DNA from 2 places in the Bacillus sp. 01N45 genome. Region 1 is predicted to be linked to the other one. Evidence: riboswitches for the same ligand, from Rfam matches in the RefSeq annotation. Region 1 holds a riboswitch; the other holds the start of a gene.
The links. Region 1 has a riboswitch for magnesium ahead of AC1DMU_RS27325 (FtsW/RodA/SpoVE family cell cycle protein). Riboswitches for the same ligand answer to the same signal wherever they lie in the genome.

Region 2: it holds a riboswitch for magnesium, as region 1 does, so the genes downstream of both, AC1DMU_RS08115 (P-type ATPase actuator domain-containing protein) here and AC1DMU_RS27325 (FtsW/RodA/SpoVE family cell cycle protein) in region 1, are expected to answer to the same signal.

Annotation. Positions count from the first base shown of each region.
Region 1 covers NZ_JBFTQW010000018.1:59,754-63,290, reverse strand. The annotation lists partial or broken gene AC1DMU_RS27330 (serine hydrolase) at 328-603, shown strand; gene AC1DMU_RS27325 (FtsW/RodA/SpoVE family cell cycle protein) at 859-1,977, opposite strand; M-box (ykoK) riboswitch at 2,163-2,339, opposite strand; M-box (ykoK) riboswitch at 2,653-2,818, shown strand; gene mgtE (magnesium transporter) at 3,100-3,537, shown strand, end outside.
Region 2 covers NZ_JBFTQW010000003.1:80,544-84,080, forward strand. The annotation lists gene AC1DMU_RS08110 (5'-3' exonuclease) at 303-1,169, opposite strand; gene AC1DMU_RS08115 (P-type ATPase actuator domain-containing protein) at 1,300-2,025, opposite strand; M-box (ykoK) riboswitch at 2,368-2,533, opposite strand; gene AC1DMU_RS08120 (DUF350 domain-containing protein) at 2,659-3,045, opposite strand; gene AC1DMU_RS08125 (glutathionylspermidine synthase family protein) at 3,042-3,537, opposite strand, start outside.

The sequences.
Region 1 (3,537 bases):
CGGTGCAATTAACTAACGGCTTGATGAAAAAAGAAGCCCTGTATGAAATGTTACAGTGCTTCACTGGGTTGAGTTATGTCATAATACTCACAACGGGTTTTAACATGGATTTAAGGATAAATAAATTGGGGAATGTGTCCAATTATTCTGTAGCGATTATTTTAAACAAAAACGCTATTTGGTATGTAACTAGAAGAGCACTTAGGAAAGTGCCCTTTTGTAAAGACTATTCAATCTAAAAAGAGAGGATACAATATATCATATGTAGTTATGTTTGTTTAATTATGTGTCTTTTATATAAAAATTTTATTTTTTCATAAATAAAGTGGAAAAGACCATGTTAAAAGAATAAGCGAAATAGGTCCGGAAATTGCTCCAACTGGAAAGAAGATTATTGATAATGAAGACTATGCTTTTGGACTGGGTGTTGAAAAAGGTTTTAACTGCCGGTAATTGGAATATTAAGGAATTTCGGCGGGTTATCGTTCACACTTCATGCGGTTTCCAAAAGAATATTTGTCTGTTGTAGTCCTAAGTAACTATGATAGATTTGATTCTAAAAAATATGCTAATGAAATAGCAGAAATTGTTTTAGAAAAGTAAAAAATAGAGGGTAGAAATCAGTATTTAGATTTGCTTTATCCCACGTTGTTTTAGGTGTAATTAATTTTGAGAACGGAAGGCAAGCATAAATTTATGCCTGCCTTTTTAGGTATTAAAATGAATATAGATGTTAATATTCATACAGTTAAAAAATTAATTAGAAATTCTTTGAATATAGATTAATTAATAGCGTTGAATTTTATAATTTTAAAAAAATAATTGTAAAAATAATGTTACATTTTAAAACTAAATATTCTAATTATCAAAATTAATTTTATTGGAAATTGAAATATTAAGTAATATACCTATTGCTATTAAATTGACCATTAAAGAACTTCCACCAAAACTTATAAACGGAAATGGAGTACCCGTAAGAGGAAATAATCCTGTGATACCACCTAAATTTACAACAGATTGCATACCGATCATACATCCTATACCAATTGCTATAAAACTGCCAAAGGGATCTCCACATAATTGTGCAATTTTTAAGGAGCGAAGTACTATAGTCAAAACTCCAGCCAATAGAATAAATACACCAATAAATCCTAGTTCCTCAGAAACTATTGCCATTATAAAATCAGTATGTGGTTCCGGAAGATACCCTGTTTTTTGTATGCTATTTCCAAATCCACGACCAGTGATTCCTCCAGAGCCAATGGCAATAAAAGAATTTACAAGCTGGTATCCATTTCCTTGTGCATCAACAAAGGGATTAAAAATCGTAGTAATACGTGTCTTTTGAACTTCTGACAAACTATATTGAATTAAAAAATATAAAATAGGTAACCACAAAATAGAACCAATAGCAGTTCTTTTGATTAGTAGATTTATATGTATTCCTGAGCAAAGAAATATGCTAAAACCTATACCTAATATTAAAAGTGCTGATCCTAAATTTGGTTGTTTAAAGATAAGAAAAAAAATTGTAGCTAAAAAAAATAAAAGTTTTCCGTTACCACTCCAGCTGTTTTTAGCTTGTTCTTGTCGTAATGCAAAAAAACGGGCTGTTACGAGTATTGTTCCTAATTTAAGAAATTCAGCTGGTTGTATTCCAAAGATCCATGATTGAGCATTATTTACCACTTTTCCTTTCCATAAAACCATAATTAATAAAAAAATCCCACCAACTATAATAAAGATTGAGACTATTCGTTTTTTCCATATTTCATATGGGAGTATGGCACAAACTATTAACCCTATTGCTCCTAAAATTAGCTTTGTTAATTGAGAATCAACAAAATGTCTACTGTTATAACCGTAATGTTGGACAGCGACAATGGAGCTCGCACTATACATCATGATAATACCTAAAGTACATGTTATGAATAGAGGGAGGAGCAATAGATAATCCAGTTTTAATATTTTTTTCATTTTAATATCCTCCTGATTTAAAACAAAACATAATATTGCATTTGCTAATGAATAAAACCTTGTTCTCGTCAATTACTAAATAGGATTTTTGTTTAGGAAAATTCTATCACTTACCCCCTGTTTTCTTACGCAAAAATCCCCCTAATATGTAACTAGGGGGATTCAAAATGGCATGACTAAATAAGGCTTTTTCCCCCTAGTAGAGCTTTGGCACTATACAACGTAAAGTAATGAAAATTCATCACTTAGCTATCTTAAGAAGAGCCTTAACCCGACAATTCCTGTTCTACCCATTGGCGTCTTTCGACATTTTTGGGCAATAGCCTGTGTTTGTATAGGAGCCTCACCTAACAGGTTCAGCGGTATAAATTTTATGTATTTGTTTCGTGTAGCAAGCATAAATATATATTTTTTTCTTGTCAAGTAACCGTATTGCTAAAATTATATGTTTTATAGCGTTATAATCTTTTGAGAAATGTTGTGAGAAAATGTATGTAATCATTCCGTATAAGTACATATTTTAGACTTGTAGTGTATAGTTTGATTAAGTAGTTTAAGCATATAAATTTGATAAACAGTAAAGAAGATTTTAATCATAAAAGAAGATTTTTTTAAGAATGGAATTGAAAGTGAGTTGACAAAAATTAAATTCTGGTTTAAATTTTGAAGTAATTCAATAAACTTTGTTAGGTGAGGCTCCTGTATAGAGAAACGCTGCTGCCCAAAAATGTCGAGAGACGCCAATGGGTCAACAGGAACGGTCGGATTAAGGCCCTTCTTAATGTAGCTGGTTATAAAAACCTATGCTATACAGTGCTAAAACTCAACGAGGGAGTGGTATACGATTTGATAGAAAGGCACCTCTGTGATTTTGGCAGAGCTGTCTTAATAATCATTTATTTGTATTGTGAAAAAACCTTTACTCCTTTTTGAGTAAAGGTTTTTCTGTTTAATTTTATTTATTTTTATCTTGTCTATATTCAAAAAGGAGGTAATTCTAATTAATGAATTGATTGCAATGTAACTATTATTGCTCTAATAAAAAATCTAAGACAGATAAAATAAAACAAAACCACTCATGAAACTCTAGAGTCTCCCTTAGCAATATGAGGAGGAGTTAACATGAAGAAATTATTAAATGAATTACTTGTAACCCAAAATAATTTGGATGCAGAGAAGGTTTTACGTCTTCCTTCGTTTGATGTTGCGCAAGAAGTAAAACGGTTTTCAATTGAAGATCAAGTCGTATTGCTAAATACGATTCCTGTATTAAAAAGCTCTAAAATTCTTCAATATATGAGTGTAGAAGAAAAATATAATATCTTAATTCACTTATCTGAAAATAAAGCTAAAAAGTTACTAACTTTACAACCGATTGATGAATTAGTAGATTTACTGCTAGCGGTTCATCCGGAAAAACAGGCTAAATTAATGGCGTATCTAGATAAAATTACAAAACATAACGTAAAAAAATTGATGACTTTCAAACCTGAAACGGCAGGAAGTCTTGTTACAAGTGATTTTGTTGCAGTTAGAGGAAATTGGTCAGTAAAAATGACA
Region 2 (3,537 bases), on a different contig from region 1:
CTTATAATAATTGATTGTTGTGAATTCCATTTGAACTTCATATGAAAATTCCATTTATTTTCTGACAACTTTGTGAACATACAAAAATGTGATCATCTTAAAACCATTTTGAAATTGCTTCATTTCATTATAAAAGTTGCTATTGTCATCAACTTCTATCAATATATTTTGTCGAAACATTTATATATTTAAAATTGAGTTCGATATAATTTTATTTACTACTATACTGTTCTTAAAAACAAAAAGAGGGGTGTTATATAAGTCAAAGTTTGACTTATATAACACCCCTCTTTCAAAACTATCTATAGCATATTGATTAATATTTCAGGTCTTCCCCAATTCATTTCTTCACAAACGAATCTAAGTTTTTCTTCATCCATTGTGTGTAATCCTTCTTCTAGTAAACATGAAATTGGAACTTCACAATGAATTTGTGCCAATTGTAATGAAATATTTAAGTTCTCTAAATCACTTTCAATCTTTGTGCGCTGCGCTTTCGTTAATGTTGCTACATTTTCTAGTACGGTTGCTACTGTTCCATGCTCTTGAATCAATTTATACGCTGTCTTTTCGCCGATACCTTTTACACCTGGGTAATTATCACTCGTATCTCCCATAAACGCTTTCGCATGCACGATTTGCCACGGCTCTACGCCTTTTTCTTCCATGATTTTCTCTGGTGTGTAATATTCGTAATTTCCAATTCCTTTGCGCAAGAGCATAACTGTAACGTTCTTATCAACAAGCTGAAGTAAATCCGTATCGCCTGTTAAAATATAAACTTCCGCTTCATTACAGTATTGTTTTGCAAGCGTACCAATACAATCATCCGCTTCATACCCTTTCATACCGATAACTGGAATAGACAATTTCGCAGTCATTTCTTGAACTAAATCAAATTGCGGAATTAATTCTTCAGGCGGCGCTACACGATTCGCTTTATAATTCGAGAACGATTCTGTTCTAAATGTCGTACTACCCATATCCCAGCATGTTACGATATGTGTCGGTTCAATTGCTTGCATAGCTGTTAATAAATGTTTCATATAACCATGAATCCCATTTGTAGGGGTACCATCTTGTCGTTTCATAAATTGTCCGTAGACACTTGTTGCGTAAAAAGCACGAAATAATAGTGCCATACCATCAACTAATAATACTTTTTTCATAATCCCTCTCCTACCAAAAAAATAATAACCCCACGTCATCACGTAAGGTTATATAAATAGATTACCATTCTACGTTTTTTCAACTTTGTCTATTATACATTGTTTTTGTATATTTAGCATCATTTACACATTAAGACGTTCTACTACAACAAGTATGAAGAATTCCTGTATACGTATTTTTCCCAGTCGAAACAACTACAGCCTTTGCATTTCCGCCAACAATATGAGTCCCTTTGAAACATACGTTTTCAAGTTCAAGTGGATTATAGTCTTTCATTCGTTTTAAAGGAATAAATCGTTTACGCTCAAGGTGATAGCAACTTTCAAATTTCTCAATACTTGCATCTTTTCCTGTTAGCACGGATTCATTTACTAATAAATCATTCGCGTAAATGATACGTACATCTGCTGGTACTGTATCACCTTCTGAAAGAAAAATCATATCCCCAGGAACAAGCTCTTGTACTGGCACATTCATCATTTTTAATTCACCGTTTAAACCTGTTACACTAGAACATTCTACTCGAGACACAGTAATTTTCTCACATTGTAATCCATCACGCACATATTGTTTTGAAAAACCTGGAATCATTCCACTTAGCTTCATCATTACTTCCGCAATACGCGCTCTTTTTGAAATTAATTCGTTTCGGCCGTATACTTGAATGCGTTTTTGTGCCTCTTTCATAGATAATCCGTCTCTTGTTGTTTTAAAATACGCAAATACAGATTTTACATCTCTCGTTGCGATTTCAATTAATAAATCTTTATTTTTTTGAAGCATTGTTTGTTCTTTCATTGATTTTTTACTTAATTTATATGACGTGTTACCCACAGTTTTGTTTGCATATAACATATTATCGTCTCCTCCTGTACAACATAGGAAGAAACGCTTTGTTTCTCAATTTATCCACTTTACCGTAACAGTGTTTAGCGCTTAAACATACATATAAACGCTACATTATGATAAATATAGAGGGAGGAACAAGTCGTTTCCTGCCTACATCATATATTTTTGATTTGAAGTATATGGGTAACGGAACCGAGTCAGAATTTGACATGCTCCTCACCTCCTCGTTTAATTTTATAGTTTATACTATGAAGTTACTCATAGATTTGTAACAAAAAGACCCTTACTCCGAAAAGAGTAAAGGTCATGGCATACACAAATAAACGATTCCTAAACAATTAGAAATCTACGGACCTCTCCCTCACCGAGTTTTAGCACTGTATAGCATAGGTACATTACCAGCTACGTTAAGAAAAACCTTAATTCGATCATTCCTGTTGACCCATTGGCGTCTCTCGACATTTTTGGGCAGTAGCATTTCTCTATACAGGAGCCTCACCTAACAGAGACTTATTTTTATTACATAGAAAATGTTACTCTTATTTAAAATAGATGTCAACAGTAGCCTACAATTTTTTCGAAAGGTATGGCGAACTAACGTATATAAAATAAAAACCTTTACGTCTAAACGTAAAGGTTTTAATAAGTTATACAACCAGCAATTACAATCCCAATGGAAAGCGATAAAAACATAAGAAAAAGACCGACTGCTTGATTATCTTCTTCAAGACTTTTGTTTATATTAAAGCGTGGTGTAAGCCACTCAGCTAAATAAAAGACGATAATTTGAGCCAAAATCCCAACGGCTCCCCACGAAACCATATCAAGAAGTGAAATGGAATTAGCTGCTGTCGAATATAAAACAATAGCTAACCCAAGTAATCGTCCTCCAAGTACATAGCTTACCGCCTTATTCCCTTGGGCCATTAACTTAAATTCTTTTACTTTCGTTGTCACTTCCATGAGGAACAGACCAATGCATAAAAGGCCCAGTGTTACTGCTAAATATAATAAAAAATTAATCATATACTTTCCTCCTTTTTTATACCTACCGGTAAATAGTACGATTCATTCCCCGTAATTTTTTCCCCAGCGCGAATACCGATACTACTCGCTTTTCCAGCAATTAAAAACGAACCAAACACATACGACAGTTTCTCCATCCCTTTCTCTGTTTCCAAAGATACGACTGGAAGTTCTGTATACTTTTGAAATATCGGCAGTGACGCTTTATACGTTTGGTGTGCATTTTGAATCATAATATTTTCGTCCTTATCGCGAACGGTAATTGTGTCTCCTTCTCTACCAAATGAAGGTTTTTGAACGAAAGAACCTTTTCCCAAAAATAAATCTCGTTCTAAATATGTAGGTAACATATATTCTTTAATCCACTGTTGTTCCTCATTTGTATAAAAGGCCTTTTCTTCTGCTAACCCCCAAATCAGACACTGAATTGATTTTGGCTGAAGTAAAAATGCTGACAAAGGATTTATTATAAAAAGCTTTCCGGCTTTTACA